DNA from 2 places in the Desulfocurvibacter africanus subsp. africanus DSM 2603 genome. Region 2 is predicted to be linked to the other one. Evidence: predicted binding sites of a transcription regulator. Region 2 holds the regulator's gene; the other holds the start of a gene.
The links. The regulator sigma-54, encoded in region 2, starts transcription at its own class of promoters, with help from an activator protein. The targets are predictions, from matches to a motif close to CTGGCACGGNNNNTGCTT.

Region 1 (15,401 bases), on a different contig from region 2:
GCACGACCCGTTCCTCGGGCACGGACAGAAGCGGCAGGGGATAGCCGTCGCGCAGATCCTCCACGGAGCAGAAGGGCAGTCGCCGCAGGTCGTCCAGGCTTTTCAGATCACCGGGCTCGAAGCCCACTTCGCGCAGGCGCGCATGGTAGGCCTCGCTGCCCCGGAAGGCGTGCTCCAGAGTCCAGCGCAGGCCGTCGAGCTGCCGCGCGGCCAGTTCGTCGGCCGAGATGTTCGGGATGAAGGCTTGTTTCGCCATTGATCTGCTCCGCGCGCGGCGCATGGAAGCGCCGGATGATCGGTAAAGCAATAGGGACATGGATGCGACGGCGCACGATACGGCATGCGGCGGGCAAGGACAATACCCGCGCATTATGGCCTTCATGGATCAAGATCTTCCAGCCCACCTGAAACGCGTTGGATTTCTCAACGTGAGGCGGCCTAGGCAAGGGTTATGACAGGCCGCCGCAGAATCCAGGCCAGGGTGCTGCTATTGGTAAACAGCAAGCCAAATCTTGATACGTAGCGGCTGGCCGAGGCGAGGGACGCAAGTCGAATGCGCAAGTCTAGCCGCCGACGCGCAAATACTCCGTAAGTCCCATATTCCGGTAGATCTGCCGCATTGTCTTGGCCTGGACATACATCCCGGCGTGGATGGGGAAGTCTTCGAGTCGAGCCTGGTCCTTGCGGCTGACATCGAGCGTAAAGCGGCCCACACCCCATTCATAGTCGAGGAGCGGATAGGGCACGAGGTGGGCCGGCTGCTCAAGCCGATCTCCAGGAGATCGCACGTCTACGAGCCTGATGAGGCCGCCTGTCAGGTCCAGGTATAGTTTATCGACATAGCCCAGGAGCGCCCCCTTCCGGGACATGACCGGCGTGTTGATAAGGCGCGTGAGCTGGAGCATGCTCAACCGCTCGCCGGCGTCCTTGTCCGTCCCGGCAACCTCCGAGTACGCCTTGCGGGTCTCCTGCGCGTGGTTCGGCAGGGCATAGGATTCGTACAGGGATGCGAGTTCCGCTTCGTCGAACACCTGCCACTTGTCTTCATCGTACTCCACGATATCGCCGCCCTCGTCCGAACCGATGCCCCTGGCCACGAAAGTCTTCTGCTTGGGCTCGAATTCGACCCTGGCCCAGGGGATGGGCGCGATGACGTTCTTCTCCACAAGACCCATGAAGCCACTGAAGGAGAGCAAAACGAAGCCGATGTGGCCCGTGGCCGGGTCGACCATGAGATCCACGATTTCACCGGTGCGGTCCTTGGATGGAATGCTGACCGCGCGGTTTAGCACGGCCTGGCCCTGCACGAGGAGCTCGGGCAATATCTCGGTTTGCTGGCCCTGGGCTGCGAGCGGGTCTCTTGCGTATGCGAGAAGCATCACCGCAGAGATGAACAGGAAGACAGCGCGCATGGCGTACCTCCTTGCCCCCGTCTTGTTACAGGAAACACCGCGCCCCCTGTTGGCTGTTCGGCTGATGTTAGCCCATACCGGAGCTTAGGGAACATGGAAAAGAGAAGTGAGAACTAAAATAAATGCATGCGAATGACTTAATCATGCGATTGACTAATCGAATTGGCTGCTTTAATGAGTATGGATAGTGCGACAGCGAACGGTTGTGGCGGCAACCCGCCGAAATGGATTAGGAACAAAATGATCAGAGCGGTCGAAAGGGATAGCCATGACACATAAGACCGGCAAAACGGATCGTAAGGAGGCCGATGCCCGCGAGCGGCTCATCGAGGCCGGCATCGACGTCTTCGGGCAGCATGGGTTCGAGGGCGCGAGCACGCGCAGGCTGGCGGCCGAGGCTGGCGTGAACATCGCGGCTATTCCATACTATTACGGCAGCAAGGAAGGCCTGTACAAAGCCGTGGTCGAGGAGATCGTGCAGCGCGTGCGCGAGCGACTGGCCCCGGAGATCGCCTCTGCCAATGACTTGGCCATGCGCGAGGACGCCACCGAGGGCGAATTGATAGCCGAACTGCAGCGGCTGCTTACGGCCATGGCCCTCACGATAATCGGCTCGCCCGAGGCCAAACGCTGGGCGCGCATCGTCCTGCAGGAACAGATCAAGCCCAGTGAAGCCTTTGAAATCCTGTTTCAGGGGTTTTTCAAGCGCATGCTCGGCGCATGCGGCACACTGCTGTCCCGACTCACGCGCCTGTCCGCTGAAAGCGAGGAATTGATTTTCCTGGCCCAGGCCATCCTCGGCCAAGTGCTCATTTTCCGCATCGGTGAAACCGCATTGCTGCGCAGGTTGGACCGCGAACAGCTGACGCCCGGGCAGGTGTCCAAGCTGGCAGGGCTCATAGCGGTCAATGTGGAAGCCATCACACGCAACGCCATCGGCATGGCGGCAGGACAGAAGGGGAAGGCGAAGCCATGAACAAGAAGCGGCTGATCATCCTGCTCATCCTGCTGCTCGTGGCTGGCAGCCTGGCCTGGTACTTCTTGCTGCGCGGCGAGGCGAACCAGAACGGCGAAATCACGCTCTACGGCAACGTGGACATCCGCCAGGTGGATCTGGGTTTCCGCGTCTCCGGCCGCATCGAGACCATGCGCTATGAGGAAGGCGACGAGGTGCGCGCGGGCGACCTCCTGGCCGTGCTTAACAAGAGGCCCCTGGAGGACGAGGTTCGGTTGGCCAGGGCCCAGGTGGAGGTGGCCGAGGCCGAGCTGCTCAAGCTGGAGACCGGCACGCGGCCCCAGGAAATCGCCCAGGCCCAGGCGCAGGTGGAGGAGCGCGAGACCACCCTGCGTAACGCCGAACGCTACTTCCAGCGCCAGAAGGATCTGCACGATACCGGAGCCGTGTCCAAACAAGCCTATGACGACGCAATGGCTCGCCGCAACGAGGCCAAAGCAAGGCTGCAGTCCGCCCGCGAGGGGTTGCGCCTGGCTCAGGAGGGGTTTCGCGAGGAGGATGTGCTGCAGGGCAGGGCCAATCTGCGCGCGGCCAAGGCCCGGCTGGCCGAAGCCCTCACGCGCCTGGACGACGCGGATCTGTACGCGCCGTCGGACGGCGTGATTCTGACCCGCGTTCGCGAGCCGGGTACCGTGGTCGCCGCCGGCTCCATCGCCTACACGCTCTCGCTTCACGAGCCGGTCTGGGTGCGCGCCTATGTGCCCGAGCCGCAACTCGGCCGGGTTTATCCTGGCCTACCCGTGCAGGTGTACACCGACACCAGCCCAAACACTCCCTACGAAGGCCAGGTCGGCTTCGTCTCGCCCCAGGCCGAGTTCACGCCCAAGTCCGTGGAGACAACCAGTCTGCGCACGGACCTCGTGTACAGGATCCGCGTGATCGTGGCGAATCCGGACAAAGGCTTGCGGCAGGGCATGCCCGTGACTGTCGTGGCGCGCCCCGCTCAGGATGGAAAACAGGATAAGGGGCAGGAGCAAGTGCAGGCCAACGCCCGGAAGAGCGAGGAATAGGGCGTGGCGCGCAGTGACGAACCGCTGGCCCGCGCCGACGGCGTGCTCAAGCGCTTCGGGCCAAGCCGGCCGGCCCTGGATCATGTCTCGGCCGAGGTGCCGCCCGGCATGATCGTGGGCCTGGTCGGGCCGGACGGCGCGGGCAAGACCACGCTGCTGCGGCTCATGGCCGGCCTGCTGCGGCCCGACAAGGGCAGCGTCATGGCCCTGGGCTTCGACACCAGCCGTGAGCCCGAAGCCGTGCACGCGCGCATCGGCTACATGCCCCAGAAGTTCGGCCTGTACGAGGACCTGTCGGTCATGGAGAACCTGCGTTTGTACGCCGACCTGCGTGGGCTGCCCAAAACCGAGCGCGCCGGGACCTTCGAGCGGCTTTTGTCCTTTACGGACCTGGCCCGCTTCACCTCGCGCCTGGCCGGGCGGCTGTCGGGCGGCATGAAGCAGAAGCTCGGCCTGGCCTGCGCCATGATCCGCAAGCCCGCCCTGCTGCTCCTGGACGAGCCCAGCGTGGGTGTGGACCCCATCTCGCGCCGCGAGCTGTGGCGCATGGTCCAGGATCTCAAGGCCGACGGCATCGGCGTGGTCTGGTCCACGTCATACCTGGACGAAGCCGAGGCCTGCGACCTCGTGTTGCTGCTCAACGAAGGCAAGCTGCTCTTCTCCGGCGAGCCGCATGAGCTAACGGGCCGGGTGGCCGGCCGGGTCTTCCAGGTGCGCGGCATCGAGGGCCGGCGCAGGCAGGTGCTGCGGGCGGCCCTGGAGCAGCAGGGCGTCATCGACGGCGTGATCCAGGGCGAGAGCGTGCGCGTCGTGCTTGCCGAAGGCGCGCGGCGGCCCGATCCGCAAGGGTTCGGCGCGGGCGGGTCCAGCCGGCTGGATGAGGTGCGCCCACGTTTCGAGGACGCCTTCCTGGACATCCTGGGCGGCGTGCCCGGCGGGGTTTCCTCCCTGGCCGAGAGCATGTCCCTGGTGCAGGGCGACGGCCGGGCCGTCATCGAGGCCAAGGGCCTGACAAAGATGTTCGGGGATTTCGCGGCTGCCAAGGATGTGAGCTTCGCCATCCGGCGCGGAGAAATTTTCGGCCTGCTGGGTCCCAACGGCGCGGGCAAGTCCACGACCTTCAAGATGATGTGCGGTCTGCTCAAGCCAACGCGCGGCCAGGCCCTGGTGGACGGCCTGGACCTGCAGGCCGCGCCCGGCGAGGCCCGCGCGCGCATCGGCTACATGGCCCAGAAGTTTTCCCTTTACGGCAACCTGAGCGTGCGCCAGAACCTGGACTTTTTCTCAGGGGTCTATGGCCTGGCGGGCGGCCGCCAGCGCGAGGTCGTGGAGCGCATGATCGGCATCTTCGGCCTGAAGCCTCACCTGGCGACATCGGCCGACGAGCTGCCCCTGGGTTTCAAGCAGCGCCTGGCTCTGTCATGCGCCGTGATGCACGAGCCCGTGGTGCTCTTCCTGGATGAGCCTACCTCGGGCGTCGACCCGCTCACGCGCCGCGAGTTCTGGACGCACATCAACGGCATCGTGGAGAAGGGCGTCACGGTCATGGTCACCACGCACTTCATGGACGAGGCCGAGTACTGCGACCGCATCGGACTGGTCTATCGCGGGCAGGTCATCGCTACGGGCTCGCCCGACGAGCTCAAGACCTCGGTGCGTTCCGAGGAACTGCCCGACCCGGCCATGGAGGACGCCTTCATCGCCCTGGTGCAGTCGCACGACATGCGGGAGGAGGCGGCCTGATGGGTTCGCGAATGAGTACGGCACAGCCGGGCGCTCTGCGCAGGCTGCGTGCGCTCATGATCAAGGAGTCCCTGCAGATCGTGCGCGATCCGAGCAGCATCCTCATCGCCTTCGTGCTGCCGCCCATCCTGCTCTTCCTCAACGGCTTCGCCCTGTCCCTGGATGTGGAGCAGCTGCGCGTGGGGCTGGTGCTGGAGGACGATTCGCCCGAGGCGCGCGACTTCGCCGACGCCTTCCGCGCCTCGCGCTTCTTCGAGGTGCACATGGCCAAGGACCGCCGCGAGTTGGAGGACGATCTCCTGCGCGGCAGCCTGCGCGGCTTGATCATAGTGCCGGAGACCTTTGCCCAGGATCTGGCCCAGGCCACCCAGGCCGCCCCTGTGCAGGTCATCACCGACGGCAGCGAGCCCAACACTGCCAACTTCGTGCAGAACTACGTGCAGGGGCTGTGGGCCAATTGGCTGACCCAGTGGGCCAGGGATCAGGGTCAGCCGTTGTCCGAGCCGACGCGGCTCGTGCCGCGTATGTGGTACAACGAGGAGCTGATCAGCCGCTATTTCCTGGTGCCCGGCACCATCGGCACGGTGCTCACGCTCATAGGCACGCTGCTCACGGCCCTGGTGGTGGCCCGCGAGTGGGAGCGCGGCACCATGGAGGCCATGATGGCCACGCCCGTGGGCCGCCTGGAGCTGCTGCTGGGCAAGCTGCTGCCCTATTACCTGCTGGGGCTGGGCTCGCTGACCTTCTGCTGGGTCATCACCGTGACCCTGTTCGGTGTGCCGTTTCGCGGCTCGCTCGCGGCCCTGTATCTGGTCTCCTCGGTCTTCCTCGTCTCGGCCCTGGCCCTGGGGTTGTTCATCTCTACCGTGTCGCGCAACCAGTTCGTGGCCTCGCAGGCCGCGCTGCTGGCCGGCTACCTGCCCGCCTTCCTGCTCTCGGGCTTCGTGTTCGAGATCGCCAGCATGCCCACGCCCATCCGCATCCTGACTTACGCGGTATCGGCGAGCTATTTCGTGCCCTGCCTGCAGACGCTCTTCCTGGTGGGCGACGTGTGGGAGGTTCTGTTGCCGAACATGGCCGGCATGGCCATCATCGCGGCCGTACTGCTGTTCATAACCCTGCGCAAGACCGTGAAGAGGCTCGACTGACCATGCTGGCGTCCCTGCATCGCGTGCGCGCGCTCATCATCAAGGAGATCCTGGCCCTGGTGCGCGACAAGCGCAGCCGCATCGTGCTCATCGCCCCGCCGACCATCCAACTGCTGGTCTTCTCCTTCGCGGCCTCGCTGGAGGTGCGCAACGTGAGCCTGGCCGTGCTCAACCAGGACACGGGAGCCTGGTCCACGGAGCTGGTGCAGCGCTTCGCCGGCTCCAGAACCTTCGACGACCTGCGCTTTCTGCGCGGCCAGCAGGAGATCGTCGAGGTCATGGACAGCCGCGAGGTTCTGGTCGTGTTGCATATCCCCCAGGATTTCTCGCGCGACATCGCCGCGGGCCGCACCGGAGAGGTGCAGGTCATCCTGGACGGCCGCCGCTCCAACTCGGCTCAGATCGTCCAGGGCTACATCGCGCGCATCCTGGACAGCTTCAATCGCGACGTGGCCGTGCGCTACGGCCTGCCCGAACCGCCGTCCACCCTGGTCGTGCGCAACTGGTTCAACCCCAATCTGAACAACACCTGGTTCACGGTGCCCAACCTGGTGGGCATCCTGAGCACGGTCATCGGCCTGGTGGTCACCTCGCTGTCCGTGGCCCGCGAGCGTGAGCTGGGCACTTTCGACCAGTTGCTGGTAACTCCGCTTTCCACCCGCGAGATTCTGGCCGGCAAGACCATCCCGGCGCTCATCCTGGCCCTACTCGAAGGCACGCTCATCGTCACCGTGGCCGTGGTGGGCTTCCGCATTCCCCTGCACGGGTCGCTGTTGGCCCTGTACATGAGCATGGCCGTGTTCCTGTCCTCCATCGTCGGCGTTGGGCTGTTCATCTCATCCGTGGCCAAGACGCAGCAGCAGGCCATTCTCGGCGCGTTCACTTTCCTGGTGCCGGCCGTGGCCCTGTCGGGCTTCGCCACGCCCGTGGAGAACATGCCCGAGTGGTTGCAATACCTGTCCCTGGGCAACCCGCTGCGCTACTTCCTGGTTGTCGTGAAGGGCGTGTTCCTCAAGGCCATGCCCGTGCATATGGTTTGGGAGCAGACCTGGCCCATGGCGGTGATCGCCGTGGCCAACATGGCCGGAGCGGCGTGGTTTTTCCGGAGAAGGCTGGAGTAGGGCAGGCAGGTAAAAAGCAAGGGAGGGCATCGCCCTCCCTTATTCGTTGTGATCCTTACGGCACCATCGGCGCTAGATTCAGCCCCATGTTCTCGGGCAGGCCGAGCATGAGATTGGCGTTGGCCAGGGCTTGGCCGGACGCGCCGCGGCAGAGGTTGTCGATGGCCGAGAGGATGATCAGCCGTCCGGTGCGCGGGTCGGTCACCAGGCCGATGTCGCAGAACATGGTTCCGCGCACGAAACGGGTCTCGGGCAATGCGCCGGCCGGCAGCAGGCGCACCCAGGCTTCGCCCGCGTAGTGCTTCTCATAGGCCGCGCGTACGGCGGCCGGGTCCACGCCCTTCTTGAGCCGCGTGTAGATCGTGGACAGGATGCCCCGGTTGATGGGCAGCAGGTGCGTGTTGAAGGACAGCAGGATGTCCTGGCCTGCGATGCGCGAGACTTCCTGCTCGATCTCGGGCGTGTGGCGGTGCTTGCCCAGGTTGTAAGCCCTGAAGGTGTCGGACACCTCGCAGAACAGCGAGCCCAGGCTGGCTTTGCGGCCCGCGCCCGTAGCTCCGGACTTGGCGTCGATGACGATGTCGTCCGTCTCGACCAGACCTTCGGCCAGGGCCGGGTACAGGGCCAGGATGGACGAGGTTGGGTAACAGCCTGGGTTGGCAACCAGCCGCGCCTTGCGCACGTCCTCGCGGTACAGCTCCACGAGGCCGTAGACCGCCTGGGGCAGGATGTCCGTGCGCGAGTGCTCGTGCTTGTACCAGGTCTGGTACACGGCCGGATCGCGCAGGCGGAAATCGGCGGACAGGTCCACCACGCGCGCGCCGGCGTCCAGGAGCTGACCGGCCATGTCCATGGCGGTCGCGTGCGGCACGGCCAGGAAGACGATGTCGCAGTTCTCGCGCAGGTCCGCGATGTCGGGCTGGGTAATGGTCAAACCAGCGAGCTTTGTGCCCTGCAGGAAGGGATAGATGGCGGACAGGGGCTTGCCAGCCTCGGAACGGGAGGTGGCCCGCACCAGTTCGATGCCCTCGTGCCCGGCCAGGAGCCGGGTCAATTCCATGCCCGTGTAGCCGGTCACGCCCACGAGGCCGGCCCGTTTCGTCGCGTTCATGTCTCGCTCCGCTGGTGAAATTGAAAAGGAAAACGCCGCCCGCTTGCGGGCGGCGCATGGCGTCCGTTAAAGCTCGCCCGATACGGCGCTGCGCCGACTACTTGCGCTTGGCGCAGTACTTCACGCGCAGCTCGTAGAGGATGTCGGCCAAAAGCCGTTCTTCCTCGGGCTCCAGGCACTTGGATGTCTTATCTTTCAGCATGGCCAATATGTCGATGGTATGCTTGGCCATGTCCAGATTCTCGACCGTGCGGCCCGATTCCGGGTCCGGCACCTCGCCCAACTGCACGAGCCCCGACGAGCACAGGGAGAGAATGAACGTGGAGAAGGTCACTTGCGGCATGTGCACGTGAGAGCCCTGCTTGCCGCACGTGCAACTGGAGGTGGTTTCGCTGGCCATGGAAACTCCTTGGCGTGTTCCGGTGCCGGCCGAGCCGGCGGTTGTCGGCGGTGCTGTCCGCCGTTTGCGTCACGACAACCGCGCGTCTTCCATTATGGAAGCGGCGGCTCTTCCGTAAGGCCCTTGGTGTAGGCGGCCAGGGCCTGCTCCAGATAATCGGGCGCGGCCATGCGCACACCCTGGGCCTGCAACGCGCTGGCCAAGGCGAAGAGCCCGGCGGCCAGATCTCCGAAGTCCACGTAGCCCATGTGGCCCACGCGGACCATGTAGTTCTTCATGTGCCCCTGCCCGCCGGCCATGATCACGTTGTGCTCCTTGGCCGCGGCGGCCAGCACCTTGGAGCTGTCCACGCCCTTGGGCATGGCCAGGGCGGTCAGGCCCCAGGTGTAGTGCTCGGCCGCGTAGAGCGGCAGGCCCATGGCTGCGATGCCGACCCGCGCCATGCGGGTCAGCGCCCACTGCTTGCGATATAGGGCCGCCAATCCAGGCGTCAAGAGCAGCTCCAGGGCCACATCCAGTCCGACCATGAGGCCGACGGCCGATGTGAAGCGCGTCTGCTGCTTGTCGCAGGCCGCGCGCTCCTCCTTGAGATCGAAATAATAACAACCCGGCGTGACGTTTTCGGCCTTGCGCCAGGCTTTTTCGGACAGGGCGGCGAAGGCCAGGCCAGGCGGGAGCATGAGTCCCTTTTGCGAGCCTGTCACCAGGCAGTCCATGCCCCATTCGTCCAGCGGGCAGGGCGACACGCCCACGGCCGAGATGCCGTCGGCCAGCAGCAGGGTGTCCGTGTCGCGCGTGAGCTTGGCCAGTTCGCGCAGCGGGTGCAGCACGCCCGTGGAGGTCTCGGAGACCTGCACGAGCAAGCCCGCGTAGCCGCCCTTAGCCTTGCCTGCGGCCAACTCTTCGGCCACGCGCGCCGGGTCCACGGCAGTGCCCCACTCGAAGGACATGCGCGTGACCTGCAGGCCGCGATGCTCGGCTATCTCCACCCAGCGCTCGCCGAACTTGCCGGCCTCGGCCACGATGACCCGCTCGCCGGGCGAAAAGAGGTTAGACACGGCCGCGGCCATGGCCCCGGAACCCGAGCAGGACAGGGACAGCACCGGCTGCTGCGTGCCGAACAGCACGCGCAGGCCCTCCTGCACGCGGGCCATGATTTCTTTGAAGGCCGGCTTGCGGTGGTGGATCATGTCACGGGCCATGGCCAGGCGGACTTCCTCGGGCATGGGCGTGGGGCCGGGCGTGAGCAGTCGCAATCTATTCAGCATGGGATTCATGGTTTCCTCGATTGTTCGTCAAAAAATGAAAATATCACTCGTTCTTGCCACGGGCAAGATGGGTAATGATCGGGACGGCGCGTTGTCGGAAGTCTGAGCGAGCACGATCACCTCCATGCCGTCGATGGTCCACTTCGGGCTGCACACAGAAAATGCAAACTCAAGTTTCCATGTTGTTAATGAAAGTTATCACATTCACATAAAGCCATGTCCAAGCAGTTTATGGGCTTGCATGTTGGTTAAACAGGATTTTCATCCGTTTGCCACCAAATCTAGCTTCGTTCGCCTGCATACGTGGGTTGACGAAGGGCCAACATATTAAACGATTAGTCAGCGCCGGGCCGCGTCCACTATGGTTATTGTAAGCTTGGCATGATGTCTGCTTACCAATAAAAATCAAACATATGCATTTTGTTGAATATAATCTGGGAGGTAAAGAGGATGAAAATCTCTAGACGTAAGGCTTTGGGAATCGTTGGATGCACTGTTGTAGGTGGCACCATGGCCGCAACGATGGGCACCAGCTTGGCATTCACGCAGAAGGACAAGGAGTTTTCCTGGACGCCGCATAAGCTGGACCCGGCTGAAAGCGCTCTGGTTGGCTACAATGGTTATTACTACAAAGGCCTCGGATGCTGCTACGGCGCTTTCTATGGCATTGTAGGAATCATGGGCGAGCGTTATGGAGCGCCCTATAGCCAGTTCCCCTTCAGCATGATGGAAGTGGGCAAGAGCGGCATCTCCGAGTGGGGCACCATCTGCGGCGCGCTGCTCGGCGCGGCCAGCGCCTTCGCCCTGTTCTGGGGCCGCGAGGAACGTGATCCGATGGTCACGGAGCTCTTCCGCTGGTACCAGCAGGCCGCCTTCCCCATTTTCGAGCCGAGCGAAGCCACGAACCCCAAGGGCGTGAAGGGCCCGATCCCCACCTCGGTCAGCGGCTCCCCGCTGTGCCACATTTCCGTTAGCAAGTGGTGCTACGAGACCAAGATCGAGGCAGGCAGCAAGGAGCGCGGCGAGCGTTGCGCCCGCCTCACCGCCGACGTGACCGCGAAGGCCATCGAGATCATGAACGCCAAGATCGACGGCAAGTTCGCTGCCCTCTACGGCTCGACCGACGCTGAGAAGTCCTGCGTGGAATGCCACGGCAAGGGCAAGGAAGCGGCTTACAACAAGACCAAGATGGACTGCACGCCCTGTCACTCCGGCAGCGAGCACTCCACGAACAAGTTCAAGGACCATCCCTAGTTCCCAGATAAGCCTCTGCCCAGCCTCACCCTTGGCCCGGAAGCGCACATGCGTTTCCGGGCCTTTGCTTTTTGCCGCTTGGTAAGTGTATAATGCCAGCAGGCATAGCAGGAGGTCAGCCATGCGCGGGAACATTGCCGATTTCCGGCAAGCGGACTCCGTTTACCCCTTCGATATCACCTCGTCTCAGGCCCCGGCCTTTATCAAGGCTCCCAGGCGGGAGATGGCGGCTGCATGCCTTGAGCGGATCGAGCGGCTTACAGTCAGTCGGAGAGCGTTGCCCGGCATGGCGATGCGCCGGCCTGTAACCCCAATCGAGCATGGAGTTTGATCATGCGCGTCTGGCGTTTGTTCAGGATGGTCGAGGCAGACTCGGCACTGACCGGCCTGGGTGAGGAGATCGTGGGCGGCCGCTGGAACTCCCCTGGCAGACCGGTTGTTTACGCTGCGGGCAATCTCTCGCTGGCTGTGCTGGAGATCATGGCCAATGTCGATTACGTCACGCTGCAAAGAGACGGCTATTGCTACTGCTCGCTGGATTTCCCCGAGGAGATCGTCGGCCGAGTCTCAATCGAGGAATTGCCAGAGGACTGGCGCACGCCCCAGCATCCATGCCTGAAGGACGTCGGCGACCGCTGGCTGGCGGAAGGCAGGACAGCGGTGCTGGAGGTGCCGAGCGCTGTCGTGCCGATCGAAATGAACTATCTGCTGAACCCGGAGCATGAAGCGTATGCCATAGTCGCAGCAGGAGAGGCTGTGCGGTTCGAATTTGATGGAAGGCTGGTCCAGTGTAAGTAGATTTGGGCTGCGTTGCGTTTCTAGAGTGGGCGAAGGGTCGGAAAGGCATGTGGCTGTAAGGCTAAGTAGTCAATTGGGTTTGTCTTATGATTTTTGCTGGGAGAGGGAGGGCCGTGCTTGTCCCCGAGGTCTTCGGTCGAGGATCAAGCACAGCGTCGGCATAACGACAATCCAGGTATTTGCTCTGAAAGAGCGTGGCGAGCAGACTATATTAATGCGCCTCCGCCCAATTCCTCCCCACTCCCATATCCACCACCAACGGCACACTCAATTCCACGATCCCGGCCATGATCTCTTTCATCCTAGCTCCGGCCTCCTGCGCCGTCGCTTCCGGAGTTTCCAGCAGCAGTTCGTCATGCACCTGCAATATCAGCCGTCCGCCCAGCTCTCGTATCCTCTCGTCCGCATGCGCGCGGATCATGGCTAGCTTAATAATATCCGCCGCGCTGCCCTGGATGCGCGTGTTGATGGCCTGTCGCACGGCCTGGGCTTTCAGGTTGTCGTTGCGTGAGTGGATGTCGGGCAGCAGCCGCCTGCGGCCGAGCATGGTCACCACGGAGCCGTTTTGTTCGGCTTCCTTCACGATGGAGTCGTAGAACTCCTTGAGTTTACTCAGACCCACGAAATAGCGTTCGATGAACTCCTTGGCCTGGGCCAGGGCGATGCCCAGCTCGGCCGCAAGCTTTTGCGGACCCATTCCGTAGAGCAGGCCGAAGTTGATGGTTTTGGCCGAGCGGCGTTCGTCGGGCGCGACCTGTCCCGCGTCCTTGTCGAAGATGAGCCCGGCCGTTCGCGCGTGGATGTCCTGGCCGTGGCGGAAGGCTTCCAGCAGCGTGGGGTCCTGGGACATGTGCGCCAGTACGCGCAGCTCGATCTGCGAGTAGTCGGCCGCCGCCAGCAGGCAGCCAGGCCCGGCCGTGAAGCAGGCGCGCATGCGCGTGCCCTGCGGCCCGCGTATGGGGATGTTCTGCAGGTTGGGCGCGCTGGAGGACAAACGGCCCGTGGCCGTGGCCAATTGATTGAAGGTCGTGTGGATGCGTCCCTGCTCGTCGGCCAGTTTGGGCAGCGGCTCCAGATAGGTGGAGCGCAGCTTCTCCAGCATGCGGAATTCCAGGATGTCCGCCACCACCGGATGCTCGTTGCGCAGCTTTTCCAGCACCGGGTTGGCCGTGGACTGCGCGCCGCCGGGCGTCTTGCCCTTGGCCTTCAGGCCCAGGCGGTCGAACAGGAGCTGGGCGAGCTGCTGGTTCGAGCGGATGTTGAAAGGCATCTCGGCCACTGCGTGGATGCGCGTGGTCAGCTCGCCGATCTGCGCGTTGACCTCGGACAGGAATGATTCGAAGGCGGCCTTGTCGATGGCGATGCCGGCCTGCTCCATGGCCACCAGCACCGGGACGAGCGGCATCTCCAGGTCGCGCAGGAGCTCGGTCAGGTTCGCGGCGGCCAGCCGCTTGGCCAGCACGTCGTGCAGGGCCTTGGCGGCCAGTCCGTTAGCCTGCGGGTGCACGGCCTCGGCGTCGGGGTCCAGGGCCAGGCTGTCGCGCAACCGCTGCCAGTCGTAGCTGCGCTCCTCGGGATTCAGCAGGTAGGCTGCCAGCCCCAGGTCGAACCATCGGTCCAGGGGCAGGCAGAACCAGTCCTCCGAGGCATGCAGCAGATCCTTCAGGGACGGCGTGGCCACGGATGCGGCCTCGCGCAGGGCCTCGCACAGGTCGCGGACGTTGCCGGTCCAGCGCAGCTCCTCGTGACCGATGCCCAGCAGGATCGCGCCGTCGATCATCACCAAGCCTACGTCGCGGCCCTGGCGTCCAGGCAGCAGGAAGGCCTGATCCGCCTCGCGCACGGGCAGGGGCGGCGCGGCAGGGGTTTCGGCTTCGGCTGGGGCGATGGCGGCATTCGCGCTGGGGCTGAACAGGGAGAGCTGCGCGTTGATGGGTTCGGTGGGCGCGGCTGGCGCGGCCACGGCCGGTTCGGCGCGCGTGGGTTGGGGCAGTTCGCGCGGCAGGGAGCGGAACTCGTACTCGGCCAGGAAGTCCTGGACCTGCTTCCAGTCCGGCTCGCGCCAGGTCAGCTCATTGAGGCCGAGAGTGGCGCAGAAGTCCGTGCGCAGGCGGGTCAGCTGGCGGTAGGTGTAGGCGTCCTTGATGTGCTCGCGCAGCTTGGCCTGCAAGGTTTTGGGCAGTTCGTCCAGGTGGGCCTCGATCTCCTCCAGCGTGCGGTGTTCGGCCATGATCTTGGTCGCGGTCTTGGGGCCGATGCCCGGCACGCCGGGGATGTTGTCGCTGGAATCGCCGATCAGGGCCTGGTAGTCGGGCCAATGGCCGGGCTCCATGCCCTGTTCCTGGCGGAAGGACTCCAGAGTGGCGAGCTTTTCGCTCTTGAGCGCCGGGTCCCAGATGAACACGCGCTCGTCCAGGCACTGATTGAGGTCCTTATCCGCGCCCATGATGACCACGGGCCGCTCGGCCTTGAGCCTGGTCACAAGGCTGGCGATGCAGTCGTCGGCCTCGCCGCCCTCGGACACGATGAGCGGGATGCCCAGCAGCTCCACGCCCCGGCGCAGGGGCGCGTTCTGCTTCAGGAGATCCTCGGGCGTGGCCGAACGCTGGGCCTTGTAGGGCTTGAACAAATCGTGGCGGAAGTTCTTGCCCGGCCCGTCCAGCACGAAAGCCAGGTGTTTCGGCCGCTCCTCGCGCAACAGCTTGATGAGCAGGCGCAGCACCACGAACAGCGCATTGGTCGGAAAGCCGTCCGAGCGGCTCATGTCCCGGAAGGCGTAGAAACCGCGATAGAAAAAGGCGCTGCCGTCGATGAGATATACAGGCTCCTGGTCGAGCTTGAGGCGTTCCTTGAGGCTCATGGGCGTCGTGATCCTTATTGTCTTAGGGCTATGGACGAAAAAAAGCCTATCTATCGACGAGCTGCGCGGGCGATGAGCCGCGCGGACTCAGGTAGCGTATGCCCCTGACGGATGGGGCGGACAAGGCAAGACCATCCCGACTCTTTTGCGAGCAGTCTCAGCAGGCGTGCGTCAGGCGGTGCGGCAGGCCGCGTCGTCTGTGGCCCGGGTCGATGCGCCCCAGCACGAAGTCGTCGGCTTGCGCGCCGTTCAGGGCCTTCA
Region 2 (15,401 bases):
GGATGTCCGCGGCAAAGATGCGGATGTCGGCATCGTCATCGCGCAGGATGGTCACCAAAGACTCGAAATCCTGGTCGCCAACGGAGCGAAGGATATCCATGGCCACGTTGCGCACGGGTGCCTCGTCGCTACGCAACAGTGGCAACACGGACCTGACCGTGCTGGCTCCTCCGAGCTTGCGCAAGGCGACCTCGGCCGCCTCCTGGATGCCGATATTCTTGCTGCGCAGGAGCCCGGCCAGAAGTGGCACGCTTTCCTCGCACCTGGACTCGCCCGCGTTGTAGGCCGCCTCGCGCACGAGCTCGGTCTGGCCGCTGGACAACTGTGTAAAAATACTCTGGCATTCCGCCATCTTATACCTCAGATGCGGGTCCGCCACACGACCGCGACGCTAATGCGCACGGTCAGGCCGACCCGGCAGGCCGCAACCTCAATTCTCGTACAGGCTGCTGATGATTGCCGGACCCATTTCGTCAATCCCTAATATTCCATCGGCAAGTCCCGCATCGACTATAGCCTTGGGCATGCCGTAAACCACGCAGGTGGCATCATTCTGGGCCAAAACCCGGCCGCCACGAGCCTTGAGTTCGCGAATTCCTTCCAAACCATCGTTTCCCATGCCCGTAAGAATGACCCCCAGAGCTCGACGCCCCAGAGTCTCAGCCACCGAGGAGATGAGCACGTTGACCGATGGCTTGTAGAGGGCGCCGGCTGGGTCCGGACTCACGACGACATCGAGCTTGGTGCCCCGTTGGGCTATCTTGAGGTGCTTGCCGCCGGGCGCAATGTAGACCGTACCGGGCTTAAGCGGCTCGCCGTCCTCGGCTTCCTTGACGCTGATGGCGCATACGTTGTCCAGCCTTTTGGCGAAGGGTCCCGTGAAGGCTGGCGGCATGTGCTGCGCAATAAGGACCGCGGCCGGAAAATCCACGGGCAAGGAGGACAGGACCTTCTGCACCGCCGGAGGTCCTCCCGTGGAAACGCCGATAGCCACTATGTCCCGTACAGGCCGCCCGCCAATGGCCGCGATGCGTTCGCGCAGGTGCGACTCGGCAGTACGCGGCACGGGTCGAAACGGTATCCGGTGGCGTAACTTCCGCTTGGCAACGGCCTTAACCTTTTTCTGTAAGTCAGCTTCGATCTTTATGATATCCAAGGAAACCTTGGACAATTCCTTGGAGATGAAATCAACGGCTCCGAGTTCCATGGCCTTGAGCGTTGCCTCGGCGCCTTCGGTGGTCAGCGAGCTGACCATGATCACCGGCCGGGGCATTTCCATCATGATGCGTCGCAAGGCGGTCAAGCCGTCCATGACGGGCATCTCGATATCCAGCGTTACGACATCGGGGTCGAGTTCGCGGATGCGTTCGATCCCTTCGTTGCCGTTATGGGCCGTACCCACGACCTGGATTTCCGGGTCCTTCGCGAGCATGGTACTTATAGCCTTGCGCATGAAGGCGGAATCATCAATGACGACTACCCGAATCAATGTTCTCCCCCTGTAATGTAAAGCGCTTGTCGCCTTCCGCCCTATTGTAAAGGCTGTCTTGATCGCACATTATAAGGGTTACTAGCGCAATCACCGGCTTATCCTGGCGTTTATGCAAACACTGCGCGAGCTTATGCTTGCCGAGTGCTTCAGAATACAGTTACTACTGCATATAACGTCTAGAGGACTTCAAAAATAGCACCGAATACGAGGAAAAGCTAGATATCTGTGTGCCGCGCCCGTTTCGGGCCAGCGACAGCATAAAACATGATCTGCATCTGACTGGAGTAAAACAGTTTTCGTTTAAACTATCTTGACCTGCACCCCTAAGACAGCGAAAAGGGGCTGTCACATTTCCCGTAACTGCGGCTGTCAGGATGTAATTCTCTTTTGCCTTGTTCTCTTCCTGGACTTATGATCGTGACATCACCGTTAGGTCGATAAAAGGACATACCATGAATCAAGACCCCATTAACGACGGCAACACCCCCAAGCAGGGCGTTCAGCCCTCAACGGAGGAGCCGATCAAGGCCGGCGGAAGCTCTGCGGTCACCCAGGTGGAGCCTGACGAGGGGCTCAAAGAAATGACTCTGGAAATGCTCCCGCCCCTCCTCCGAGAGGCCTTGTCCCGTGCAGGCTGGACCAGTCTGATGCCTGTTCAAGCAAAGTCCATGCCCATAATAATGGGCGGCCACGATCTCATGGTTCAATCCAGGACCGGCAGCGGTAAGACCGGGGCCTTCGTGCTGCCCATCTTGGAACGCATTGATCCGAATTTGGCCGCTACCCAGGCCCTTGTGCTCGTACCCACGCGTGAACTGGCCCGCCAAGTGGCCCACGAGGCCGAGGTACTGGTAGGAGACCGCGCCAGAGTCGTGGCCGTCTATGGGGGAGTAAGCTTCGGCAAGCAGGTCGAAGGCTTCAAGGCCGGAGCGCACATCGTGGTCGGCACGCCCGGCCGCATCCTGGACCACCTGCTGCGCCACAACTTCAATCTGCAGGAGTTGCGAGCGCTTATCTTTGACGAGGCCGACCGCATGCTGTCCATCGGCTTCTATCCCGACATGAAGCAGGTGCAGCGGTACATGCCCAAACGGCGCGTCAACACCTTCATGTTCTCGGCCACCTACCCAGCCTTCGTCATGCGTTTGGCAGGCGAGTTCATGCACAAGCCGCAGATGCTGTCCCTATCGAGCAAGCAGGTACATGTGGCAGAGGTGCAGCACGTCATTTACGAGGTGCCGCGCATGGGCCGCGAGCGGTGCCTCATGCGCATCATCGAGGTGGAGAACCCAACCTCGGCCTTCATCTTCTGCAATACCAAAGCCCAGGTGGAATACGTATCAACGGTGCTGGCCAATTTCGGCTACGACGCCGACGGCCTCACCGGCGACCTGTCTCAAAGCAAACGTGAGAGCATCTTGGACCGCGTACGCGCGGGCTCCCTGCGGCTGCTCGTCTCCACGGATGTGGCCGCGCGTGGCATCGACATTCCCGACTTGTCGCACGTCATCATGTACGAGCCGCCCGAGGACCCCGAGTCCTACATTCACCGAGCCGGACGCACCGGTAGGGCTGGAGCCAGCGGCGAGGTCATTACCCTGGTCGACGTCATCCAGAAGCTTGAGATGCAACGTCTGGCAAAGCGCTTCACAATCGACCTCGTGACACGTCCCTTGCCCACGGATGAAACCGTGCGATCCGTGGCCTCGGAGCGCGTGACCGCGCTTCTGGAGTCCACTCTACGCGCTCGGCCGCCTCTAAAACAGGAACGCATGATGCGCTTCATGCCCCTGGCACAGGAATTGGGCAAAAACGAAGAGGAACTGGCCATCATCGCCATGCTCCTGGACGACTATTATCAGCAGACTCTACACTCTCCGCCCGAACTGCCGGTTATCCGCCAATCCGCGCCTCGCACGGAGCCGGTAACGGGTCACGAGCCAGCCTCCGCGCATGAAGGCGAAGAACGCAAGAAGCGCCGCCGTCCTCGCAATAGGCACAAAAAGAGCTCAGGAACAGACAACAGGGGAAGTGACGCCTAACCCTTGCGCCCCACATTGATCTGAGGAGGGTCCCCCCTCCTCAGGCTGCTGATGTAGTATGGCTTGGCCGGCCAACGACCTGCACTCGCTTGCCTTCACCTGTGCCCCCGCAAGAAATGCATAATGTGCCTTTCCCGCCTAGACGGCGGAAATGCTCACAAGTCAGCAACACTAGCACTGCTAGGCGTTGCTGACAGGGGCTGTCTATGATCCAAAGGGGAATTCAAGCCAGAACGGTTAGCAATTAGCCAGAGAAACACACAGTCATTAAACCGTCTCCTCTTGCATAATCAGAGGACCCTTGTTCAAAGCGATTGCTCGTGTCTTTGTTAAGAGCCTCTCTTGTCGGATCTGATTTCCTTGGATGCTAGAGCAATTTGCGTTTGAACTGAGAGAGGGCGCTGCCCTCTCTCAGACTCTCTCCCGGCAGGGAGCGGCGCTCCCTGCACCCCCATTTTTCATTTTATTTGCAAGGTGCTGTATTGCCATACGGCAAGCTAATCACGCCTACATCATTTTGTAAGACGCGCGATTGGGGGCCGCCTAAGAATGGCCTTGCAGAGACGCAAAAAGCCCGACCTGGAAATCCAGGTCGGGCTTTGTAGATTCAGGAGGATTCAGCTTACTTGCCGAAAGCCTTCTCGAAGGGGGGCACGACCTGCTTCTTACGGCTCATGACGCCCTTGAGCCAAACGGAGTCGCCGTTGGCCTTGACGCCGAAGGCCTTCTCGACCACGGAGGCATCCTTGGTCGCGATAAGCATCTCGGAGCCTTCCTTCATGATGTCGGTGAGCAGCAGGAACACGCTGTGGCGGCCTTCGCCCTGCATCTTCTTGATCTCGGCGAGCAGGCCAGCCTTGACGGGCTCGAGGATGGACAGATCGACAACTTCCAGCTGGCCGATGCCGATCTTGTTGCCGGACATGTCGAAGTCCTTGTAGTCGCGGTGCACCAGATCCTTCATGGAGGCGCCCTCGACGGCGGACTTGACCTTGAACATTTCCATGCCCAGGGCCATGACGTCCGTCACGCCGGCGATCTTGGCCAGGGCCTCGACAGCCTTCTTGTCATCATCGGTGCAGGTCACGGACTTGAACATGACCGTGTCGCTCAGGATGGCGCAGAGCATGCCGCCGGCGATGCCCTTGGGAATCTCGATCTTGTAGAAGTCGTACATGCCCTTGATGACGGTGCAGGTGCAGCCGGCGGGCCAAACCCACATGGTCAGGGGGTTGGAGGTGGTGATGTCGCCCAGCTTGTGGTGGTCGACAATGGCCAGCAGCTCGCCCTTGGCCAGATTTTCCACGGTCTGGGCGATGTCGGAATGGTCGACCAGCATGATCTGCTTGCCGGTGGCATCGTCGATCAGCTCGGGAGCCTTGAGCCCGAACTTGTCCGCAACGAACTTGGACTCGGGGGTGAGAGCGCCCTGAGCGGCGGCAACGGCCTGAATGCCGCGCTTGGTCATCAGGTCGGCAAGAGCAATGGCGGAAACGATGGAGTCGGTGTCCGGATTCTTGTGTCCAACAACATAGGCAGCCATGGTAGGTTCCTCCTATATGGAATTGCGAAATTGCAGCCAAGAGAGGCTTGTGCCAAATAGCACAAACATACTGCGCTGCCAAGACATTTCCACATCCAGTCTATGGAAAACTCATTATGTACCAAGATTTGCAAGATAAGCCGCAAACGCTGTAGCTGCCGCAGCCACGGCCAGCAGAATGTACCCAGGCCGGAAACGAATGGAAAGCAAACCGCCCAGACTGGCACCGAACCAGACATGCCACCATTTTACCGGCAGCAGGACAACATACCGCTGCAGGAACGGCAAGACTAATCCGGCGATCCACACGAGCGTAATGGAGCTGACGAGGAAGAAAAGCCAATTAATGATGGCCATTCGAACGAAGCCCTTGCGCACGAGCCCCCCGGGAGAGAACGCGTCCATTCCGCCACGGGAAGAACGCAGCAGCTCGTTGTAGCTCTTGTTCTGCCGTTCACGTTCCATGGCCTCGATGCGCGTGCCAAGCCAGGCCAGGGGCAGACAGGCGATGATGGCCAGCACTGCTAAAGGTGGAGCAGTGAAATGATAGACTTCTACGAGAGTCAACGCCGCCAGGGTCGATGCGGCCATTTGCGGGGGAATGAAAGTGCCCGCAGGTATGAGATCCATCCAGAACAGCTCGAAGAACAGGCTGATGGAAATCGCTGTGGCCAGGTCACCGAAAAGCAGGCCCCACACGAGGCCGATAGCCAGCGGCCGCTCGAGGAGGCCTATGTTGAGCTGGAAACGGAAGAGGGAAAACAGGACAAAAAAAAACCGACAAGGGGCAACAGCGCCTGCAAGGGCATCTGGCCCAAGGTCACGAAAAGATCCTCACCTGGACGGAATCGTTGGGCACGCAACGGAAGTCCAGCTTGACACCCTTACGGCTGAAGAATTCGATGCAGGACTGATCTTCATCGCCAAGTGCGACGTGCGCACAGATCTGTCTCTTTCCAGGACTGTAATGGAGATTGCCGATGTTCAACCCTTCGAAGGCGAAGCCCTGCTCGTATGCCCGCCTGGCGTCGGGACAAGACGAAAAAAGGACAAGGGCATTGGACCGATCACCAGTGCTGAAACGGGCCACCAAATCGGTCACGGCATTGATTTTTGTAAAAACGACTTTTACATCGTTGGGAATGGCCAAAGACATGATCTCCTGGCGCAAGGCATCGGTGGCCAGTTCGTCATTGGCAATAATAAGCAGCGCCGCCCCGGTATAGGGCAGCCATGTCTCGATGATCTGGCCATGGATCAAGCGGTTGTCGATGCGCACCCAGAGCATGGCTTATCCGTCTGCGATCTTCTGCCGCAGCACCTCGCCGGCCACGACAATACCCTGCACACCGGCTTTTTTGGCTTCACGGGCCAGATCCGCCGGCGGCAGATGCCTGCTGCCGAATACCTTGAGCAGCATGGGCAGGTTCACGCCGGTGATGACCTCGATATGCGCCGTGCCAAGCAAGGACAAACTCAAGTTGGTGGGCGTCCCGCCGAACATGTCCGTCAGGATAAGGGCGCCATTGCCGGTATCGGTGTCCTGAATGGCGGCCTTGATGGTCCGGACAGTTTCTTCCACATTGGAAGTCACATCCACGGGGATGGACCGGCAGCCACCCTGCTGACCCAGGATGAGTTGAGCCGCTGCCAGCAGACGTTCGCCATAGTCCGTGTGCGTGACGATGATGACGCCCGTGATCTTGGGCTGGTCCTTGCGTATAACTTTCATCGCGTTCTGATTATCGCCTCGCCTTTCCCCTGTCCACAGGCAATTAGAGCATTTTGCTTTTGAAAATGCTCTGCAAGCCATGCGTCGGCATGGCTTGCCGCCGCGTAGGCGCAATTCACTTGCGCCGTCAACGCCGGAGCGGGCGTCTTAACAGACTGTTGAAAAAGTCCGTCCTGGACTTTTTCAACTCCGTAATAGTGGAGCAAAGCTCCACTATTACGGGCGATTGCTTCGCAACCAGCGGGCCTTCCTGGCCCGCACAGCCCTTTTTCCAACGGGCTGTCAAAAGCAATCTGCCCTAAAAATCAGCCCTTCTCGATATGCCGATGCTCAAGACTGACGGCGTAGCCCTGTTCCTTAAGGTTCCTGAACAGCATCTCGGCGGCGGCGACAGATCGATGCCGCCCCCCGGTGCAGCCGAGACCGATGGTCACCCTGAAGCGGCCCTCGCGAGCATAGAGCGGCAAAAGAAATAAAACAAACTCCATGAGCTTGTTCGCAAAAAGCTTTCCGCTTTCGTCCTGAAATACATAATCGGCGACAATCTGGTCCTTGCCCGTAAGTGGACGCAGCAGAAGATCGAAATACGGATTGGGCAGAAAACGCAAGTCGAAGAGGAGGTCGGCTTCCTTGGGCGGGCCGTACTTGAAGCCGAAGGAGATTATGTGCACGCGCAGGCCGGAGGTTTGCTCCTCCAGATAACTCCATTTCTCCTGCAACACGCGCCGGAGGTCGTGCACCGAATAATGCGTGGTATCGAGCACTAAGTCGGCCTCGGCACGCACAGGTTCCAGCAGGTTCCGCTCCAACTCAAGGGCCTGTTGCAGGCCGAGTTGCTCGGACTCGAGCGGATGGGGCCGCCGGGTGGTGGCGTAGCGGCGCATGAGCTCCGGCAGTTCAGCCTCGATGAAGATGACCTGCAGGGAGATGTCATACTGAGCCAAATCTTGCCGGGCCTGACCCCATTGACGAAGGAAATCCTGCTGACGGATATCCATGCCCAAGGCCAGCCCCTTGCCGGGCAACACCTCCTGCCCCTCATACAGGCTAACCAGCTTGGGCAGCATGGATGCAGGCAGGCCGTCCACGCAGAAAAAACCCAAATCTTCAAACACATTCAAGGCAGTGCTCTTCCCTGCTCCGGACAGCCCGGTCAGAACGAGCACGGGAATAGGCGAAGGCCTAGGCATGGAGCGCCTCGATCAAAGTGTTTTCAGCAAGGTGTACAGCTCGTCGCGCCCCTCGGCCTCAAGGAAGGAACGCCGGAATCCCTCGTCCTTGAGCAGTTTGGAGATGTGCGCCAAAATGCGCAGATGCATACCCGCGGCCTGTTCCGGAGCCAGCACCAGGAAGAAAATGGTGCATGTCTTGCCATCCAGGGATTCGAAACGCACCCCTTGGCGGCTACGGCCGACCACGAGAATGATCCTGTCGAGTCCCACGAGCTTGCCGTGAGGAATAGCCACGCCATCGCCGATGCCAGTCGTGCCCAACTGCTCGCGCTCCAGCAGGACCTGCAACGCATTGGCCAGGTCCAGATCTGGGAATTCGCTTTTGAGAGGCTCGACAAGTTCAGTCAACGCCTCCGACTTGGCTACCGCAGCCAAGTCCGGAAGAACGAGATTCTTGTGCAGGTAATCCGCAATCAGCATGTGCTCATATCCCCGGATCGATGAGGCCGTAGTTGCCGTCCTTGCGCTGATAAATGACATTGACGCGCTCGGTCTCGGCATTGTGGAAGACCAGGAACTCATACCCCAGGCTCTCCAGCTGCATGGCCGCCTCGTCCACATCCATGGGCTTGGGGATATAGCTGTCTGTCTGGATGATGGTGCGCTCCTTGCGGTCACCGGCCTGCGCATAACTGAACACGTCCAGGCGAACCGAAGTCTGTCCGGGCTTTTTGCGCAGGGATTTCTTGTCGCCGCTCTTTTTGACTTGCGCCACGAGCTTATCCAAGACCATGTCGATGGTGGCGTACATGTCCTGTGATTCCTCATTGGCGGACAGATGCAGACTATCGCCGGAAAGAACCACTTCGGCCATGTGCCGATGCTTCTCGACACTCATATTGACCTGCAGCTCGGCACTGTTGATCCCATGCTTGGAGAGCTTGCCAAACCGGGTTCGCGCGTAGTTCTTGAGGTGCTCGGAAGGCTCGAAGTTCTTGAACGTGAAATGGATGTTCATACCTGCTCCTTTTGCGCGGGGTTGGCAGAAATCAGAAGATTTGCTTGCGCTTGGAAGAGGATTCGATGCCCAAGGCCGAGCGGTACTTGGCCACGGTCCTGCGGGCAATATTCACCTGGAGTTTTTCCTTGAGAATCTCGGCTATGCGCTCGTCGCTGAGAGGCCTCTTGGAGCTTTCGTCGGATATGAGCTGCTTGATGAGCGCCTTGACGCTCTCCGAGCCTACTTGGCTGCCGTCATCAAGGTCCAGGGCGCTATTGAAGAAAAATTTCAGCTCGAAAACGCCATGAGGCGTGGCGACATACTTGTTGGTCGTAATGCGGCTGACCGTGGACTCGTGCATGCTGATATCGTCGGCTACATCCTTGAGGATAAGGGGCTTCAGATGGGTGACCCCCTCCTCGAAGAAGTCGCGCTGAAAGCGCAGAATGCTGTCGAGGACCTTGTAGAGCGTACGCTGGCGTTGGTAAAGGCTCTTCATGAGCCAGACTGCCGAGCGCATCTTCTCTTGCATGTATTCCTTATCCGAGGAATTGCAACCCTGCAGGCTGTCCATATACATGGAGTTGAGCTGCAGCTTGGGCATGCCCTCCTCATTGAGCATGATTACGAATTCATCGTTGAATTTGTATACGTAGGCGTCCGGGCTGACATAGTACGGCTCGGTGGAGGAGTAGCTGGCTCCCGGCAAGGGCTCCAGGGTCTGCAGAACCTCAAGGTACTCCTTGAGCTGATCGAGAGTGATCTTGAATTTGCGAGCCAGAGGTTTGTAGCGCCGTTTTTCCAGGTCTTCCAGATGCTCGGAAACCAATGCCCGCAGTATGGGGTCATTGTGTTCATAGACATCGAGTTGCACCAGCAGGCACTCCTGAGGGGTCCTGGCTGCGACGCCCACGGGATCGAAACGCTGGATGCGCCGCAGGATCACCTCGACCTCTTCCGGCGTGGTGTGCGCCATGGCCGCGATTTCCTCGGCCGTGGACTGCAAGTAACCCGCCGGGCTCAGGCAACCGATAATGATCTCGCTGACTTGCTTCTGCTTTTCGCTGAAATCGGAAAGCCGCACCTGCCAGAACAGGTGCCCTTCCAAGGACGGCTTTGAGGAAAGGCGAGCCTCGAAACTGACGCCATCCTCGGGAACTTCGGACTCGCGCATCTGCATCTGCTTGCCCGAGCTGGAAAACTCACCGAGGTAATCTTCCCAGTCCGCATTGCGGGTCAGTTCACGCGTCAGAATCTCATCGCGATCCTTGGAAATTTCCTGAACAGGCTCATGGACCTCAAGGGCCTGGATCTCATTACCAAGATCACTGGCCTGTCCCTCTTCGAGCAGCGGGTTCTCCATGAGTTCCTGCTGCACGGTATCGAGCAGCTCGAGCCGGGAAAGCTGAAGCAGCTTGATCGCCTGCTGCAGTTGGGGAGTCATGACCAACTGCTGCGAAAGTTTGAGTTGTTGTCGTAGTTCTAAGCCCATAATCTCCCAATGGCGTTCACGAAGGATTCGTTGCCGCGACGGCAGTGCAGTGACGCCTTCCCGTATAAATAAAGCGGCCTGAAGGGCTTCGGGGAAAGCGTATCCACAGTTTCATCAGGCAGCCGTGGGTGTATTCATGCCATACTTGATGTGTGTATGCAACCATTGCGCCAGAACGCGAGAAGCATTGTGGGACAAGGATTCTTAGATATCTCTTCCCTGCAGACGAAAGCCTTGGCCCAGGTAGACCTGCTGTGCCTTCGGATCGGAGACTATCTGCTCTGGGGAGCCCTCCAGGATTATGCTGCCTTGGTAGGCCAGGTAGGCTCGATCGCAAATAGACAGGGTTTCACGTACGTTGTGATCGGAAATGAGCACGCCGATGCATTTTTCCTTGAGTCCTTTAATGATATCCTGGATATCCAGCACGGCCAAGGGATCCACGCCGGCAAAGGGCTCGTCAAGGAAGACGAAACGGGGACGGCGGATAAGGGCGCGGGCGATTTCGAGCCGACGGCGCTCGCCGCCGGAAAGGCTCGAAGCCTTCTGGCCCGAAAGGCGCGTGATGCCCAGTTCATCCAATAGCTCCTCGGCCCTGACGGCCCGCTCACGGCGGGAGAGCCCCGTATGCTCCAGGATGATGTCCATATTCTGCCGCACGGTGAGCTTTTTGAATACGGAACTCTCCTGGGGCAGATAGCTGATGCCCAACCGCGCCCGTTCGTGCAGCGGCAGCATGGTAATTTCGCGCTGGTCAAGGAATACCGTGCCGTCATTCGGCTTCACGACGCCCGCCAGCATATAAAAGGTGGTCGTCTTGCCGGCGCCGTTGGGTCCCAGGATGCCCACCACTTCTCCCTGAGTGATGTCCAGGTTCACATTGGAAACAACGTCGCGCTTTCCATAACGCTTCTTGAGGCCCGCAGCCCGCAATTGAGAGAACTCGTTCTGGCTCATTTCTTCTTCTCGGCCCCCTTCTCGGGGGTAACGAAGATCATCTCCACGGGGCGTTTGGTGTTGCCAATGACCTCGCTACGGTTCTCATTGATATAGATCCGTATTTCCTTGCCTTGAAGGGTATTCTCACCTTCCTTGAGGACAGGATCGCCCTCCAGGATAATCATGCTCTTATCCGCCAGGTAGGTGGCCTTGCGGCATTTGCCCTCGCTCTGGCCTCGGCGCATGCGCACGTTGCCCAAGGCGATAATCCTGTTGATGCGCGAAGCGCCCTCGGTTGTGGCGAAGGCCATATCCGGTCCGCTGGCGCCGCTCTTGCCATCACCGTTCGGACGCAGGTCGATTTCGATACGATCGGCCCACAATTCCATATCCTGCCGAACGACATGCACCTTGCCCTCAAATACGGCCCGGTTGCCTTCTTGGGAATAAGTCAGACGATCCGCTGTCACCTTGGTGGGGACAAGGTTCTCCTCAGCGGCCTGGGCAGTGATGGGCAGTATCCACGCCATGGCGCAAATTAGGAATACGATAAGATGGCTAGGGTGCATTAGCTTTCAAGGGGTCAGTAAAAATCTTGTCAGTACCGGATTCGACAACCACTCCGCCCTCCGCGACAAAGACGCGCGCATTCAAGTCAAAATGCATGACCGGCGCCATGAGCGTGACCCCTTCCTGCTTAACGACCGCTCCGCCGCTAGCGGTCAACAAACCCTGGCCATCATACATTATCTCCTTGGCCGTAAGCGAGGCTTTTTCATATACGGCCGTAACCTCAGGCCAGAAATGAACCTCGCTGCTTTCCTGATGCACGGAGCCTTGAGGGGCCCGGACATGCAGCAATTTGTCACTTGGCTGCGTGAAGTAGTCTATGTTGGGAGTCTGGACGAGCACGAGTCCTTTCTCCTGATCATAGCTCGCGCTTTCGGCTCGCAAACGCCAGATGAGCTTACCCTCGTTTCCATGGGTTAGTTCAATTCCCTTGGCGGCCATGTCGATTTCGACATCAGTGACGAAGCCGCTGAGATCGGGCATGAGCCCGGCTCGCTCGGTAAGCTTCACCAGCGCGAAGCCGATTACGGCGAGCAGGGACAACACCAGAAAGAACACGGCCAGACGCCTGAGCACCTAGCCGCTCCAGTGCCGATAGGCTTGCTCGTATGTGCCCTGGGCCTTGAGAATCATCACGACGGCTTCGCGCACTGCCCCGTGGCCTCCGTGCGCCGAGGCGACCCAGGCTGCCAGCGCCCGGATCTCGGGCTGGGCATTGGGCACCGCCAAGGGCAAGCCTACACGAGCCATGGGTGCCGCGTCCACCCAGTCGTCGCCCATATAGGCGATCTCGTCGTAACGGATGCCCAATTCCGCGCATAAAGCGTCCAAGATGGGCAGCTTCTGCACGTGGCCGGCGAAGTAATGCTTGATGCCGAGATCCTTGATCCTGCGCGCGACACCTGCATGGTCAAGGCCGCTTATGACCGCGAAATCCAAACCCATGTGCTGGCCGGCCTTGATGCCAAGGCCGTCCTGGACGTCGAAGCGTTTGGTGATGCGGCCTTCCTCGTCGTACGCGAGCCCGCCGTCGGTCAGGACTCCATCGCAATCCAGAACCAGGAGCTTCACCCTGCGTGCGCGTTCTTCAAATGTCATTAGAGCTCGCTCCTGACTGACCTGTTTCAGGCTCTCGCCCTACTTGGACGTTTCCTTATTGACCTTGGCGGCTTTGATGAACTCCCTGAAAAGCGGATGCGGCCGCATGGGATTGGACTTGAACTCCGGATGGAACTGACAGCCCAGAAACCAGGGATGGTCCTGGCGCTCTACGATCTCCACCAGCTCTCCGTTCGGCGACAAGCCGCTGAACACGTAGCCGTGCTCCTCGAACTGCTTGAAGTAGGCTTTGTTGAACTCGTAGCGGTGGCGATGGCGCTCGGTGATGTCCGTCTCCCGGTAGGCGTCGAAGGCTTTGGTGTCGGTCTTGACCTCGCAGGGATAGCCGCCAAGACGCATGGTGCCGCCTTTGGCGCTGTCCTTTCCACGCTTCTGCACGCACTTGCTGCGGAAATCATACCACTCGGTCATGAGATAGATGACCGGATGGGGAGTGGTCAGGTCGAACTCCTCGGAATTGGCCTTATCCAGCCCGATGACATTGCGCGCGCCCTCGATAACCGCACACTGCATGCCCAGACAGATGCCGAAGAAGGGCACCTTGTTCTCGCGGGCGTAGCGAATGGCTTCGATCTTGCCTTCCACGCCACGGGAGCCGAAGCCTCCGGGCACGAGGATGCCGTCAAGATTCTTAAGCTTGTCAGCCACGTTCCGGGGCTGAACCTCCTCGGAATTGACGTAGACCAGATCCACGGCCACGTCGTTGGCCACGCCGCCGTGAATGAGCGCCTCGTGCAGGCTCTTGTAAGCCTCCTTGAGGTCCACATACTTGCCCACGATTCCGATGGTCACTCTGCCCTGGGGATTCTCCAGCTTGTAGACCAGGGTTTTCCACTGCTCCAGGGCCGCGTTCTTGGCCGGCAGGCGCAGCATGATGGCGATCTTCTGGTCTACGCCCTCGCTGTAAAACTCAAGCGGCACCTCGTAGATGCTCTTCACGTCCCTGGCCGTGAACACTGCGTCCTTGTCCACGTTGCAGAACAGGGCGATCTTGTCCTTGATATCCTTGCTCAGGTCCACTTCCGAGCGGCACAGGATGATGTCGGGCTGGATGCCGATGGAGCGCAGCTCTTTGACGCTGTGCTGAGTGGGCTTGGTTTTCACCTCCCCTGCGGTGCGCAGGAAGGGCACGAGGGTCAGGTGGATGTAGAGCACGTTGTCCTTGCCCAATTCTCCACGCAGTTGCCGAATAGCCTCCAGGAAAGGCTGGCCCTCGATATCGCCAACCGTGCCGCCTATCTCCACGATAACCACGTCTTCATTGGTGGCCACGCCGGTGATGCAGCGCTTGATCTCGTCGGTAATGTGCGGAATGACCTGAACCGTGCCGCCCAAGTAGTCGCCGCGGCGCTCCTTGGTGATGACCGAGTTGTAGATGCTTCCGGAGGTAAAATTGTTGCGCTGGGTCATGTAGGCGTCGAGGTAACGCTCGTAGTGCCCCAGATCCAGGTCGGTCTCGGCTCCGTCCTCGGTCACATAAACCTCGCCGTGCTGGAAAGGGTTCATGGTGCCGGGGTCCACGTTGATGTAGGGATCGAGCTTCTGGATGGTCACCTTGAGCCCACGGGCCTTGAGCAGCACACCGATGGAGGCTGCCGCCAATCCTTTGCCCAGGGAAGAGAGAACACCGCCGGTAATGAATATGAACTTGGTCTGCATGGTCATCCCATCCTTACTCTGCTGATAAGCAAGACACTCATATGTATTTCTTAGCGCCAACGGCGAGTGAAGCTCCGTGGCTTCCCGCACACAAAAAAAGAGGCGGCCGCAAGGAACCGGACACCTGGGGTCTCTTACCGGCCGCTATCACGAAGCATCGGCTTCGCGTGAAAGCCTCGGGAGATTCAGCGCCTTGAGTTGACTCGGCCACCGGCTCTCCTTATCTTCGCTGAGCCCCGCCCAAGCTAGTCAGGCGGGAACCCCCTGTCAAGAAACCAATGTGGAGGTCGCACGGTGGCCTTAGTAAAAGCCCTCGTCATCACCGGCTATGGAACCAATTGCGAAAAGGAATCGGCCTATGCCGTGCGCCAGGCCGGCGCCGATGAGGTCAACGTCGCCTACTTCTCGGACCTGGTCTCGGGCCGCATCCGGCTGGACCCATTCAACTATCTTATCTTTCCAGGCGGCTTCCTGGACGGCGACGATTTGGGCGCGGCCCAGGCCGCGGCTTTGCGCTGGCGCTACGCCAAAACCTCCGAGGGAGAACCCATCGTCTCCCAACTCGAACGCCTGTTCGCGTCCGGCGGAGTAATCTTGGGCATATGCAACGGCTTCCAGCTCTTGGTCAAGCTCGGGCTGCT

Region 1: a site for sigma-54 is predicted at 10,605-10,622, ahead of H585_RS0100415 (split-Soret cytochrome c). Genes of this name have one in related genera too.

The regions. Positions count from the first base shown of each region.
Region 1 covers NZ_AULZ01000001.1:92,042-107,442, reverse strand. Annotated here, with positions in the region: gene H585_RS0100465 (phenylacetate--CoA ligase family protein) at 1-256, opposite strand, end outside; gene H585_RS0100460 (PRC-barrel domain-containing protein) at 564-1,412, opposite strand; gene H585_RS0100455 (CerR family C-terminal domain-containing protein) at 1,681-2,388, shown strand; gene hlyD (secretion protein HlyD) at 2,385-3,437, shown strand; gene H585_RS0100445 (ATP-binding cassette domain-containing protein) at 3,441-5,180, shown strand; gene H585_RS0100440 (ABC transporter permease) at 5,180-6,328, shown strand; gene H585_RS0100435 (ABC transporter permease) at 6,331-7,449, shown strand; gene argC (N-acetyl-gamma-glutamyl-phosphate reductase) at 7,505-8,560, opposite strand; gene H585_RS0100425 (DUF1844 domain-containing protein) at 8,658-8,960, opposite strand; gene H585_RS0100420 (pyridoxal-phosphate-dependent aminotransferase family protein) at 9,053-10,228, opposite strand; gene H585_RS0100415 (split-Soret cytochrome c) at 10,679-11,482, shown strand; gene H585_RS0100405 (RES family NAD+ phosphorylase) at 11,816-12,280, shown strand; gene polA (DNA polymerase I) at 12,492-15,140, opposite strand; gene H585_RS0100395 (DHH family phosphoesterase) at 15,298-15,401, opposite strand, start outside.
Region 2 covers NZ_AULZ01000014.1:91,776-107,176, forward strand. Annotated here, with positions in the region: gene H585_RS0110970 (HEAT repeat domain-containing protein) at 1-352, opposite strand, end outside; gene H585_RS0110975 (protein-glutamate methylesterase/protein-glutamine glutaminase) at 431-1,489, opposite strand; gene H585_RS0110980 (DEAD/DEAH box helicase) at 1,945-3,534, shown strand; gene H585_RS0110985 (manganese-dependent inorganic pyrophosphatase) at 4,157-5,077, opposite strand; gene H585_RS0110990 (PTS sugar transporter subunit IIC) at 5,192-5,842, opposite strand; gene H585_RS0110995 (PTS sugar transporter subunit IIB) at 5,898-6,365, opposite strand; gene H585_RS0111000 (PTS sugar transporter subunit IIA) at 6,369-6,809, opposite strand; gene rapZ (RNase adapter RapZ) at 7,115-7,999, opposite strand; gene H585_RS0111010 (PTS sugar transporter subunit IIA) at 8,012-8,461, opposite strand; gene hpf (ribosome hibernation-promoting factor, HPF/YfiA family) at 8,466-8,999, opposite strand; gene rpoN (RNA polymerase factor sigma-54) at 9,031-10,473, opposite strand; gene lptB (LPS export ABC transporter ATP-binding protein) at 10,678-11,430, opposite strand; gene H585_RS0111030 (LptA/OstA family protein) at 11,427-11,942, opposite strand; gene lptC (LPS export ABC transporter periplasmic protein LptC) at 11,971-12,558, opposite strand; gene H585_RS0111040 (KdsC family phosphatase) at 12,559-13,080, opposite strand; gene H585_RS0111045 (CTP synthase) at 13,120-14,760, opposite strand; gene H585_RS0111050 (phosphoribosylformylglycinamidine synthase subunit PurQ) at 15,055-15,401, shown strand, end outside.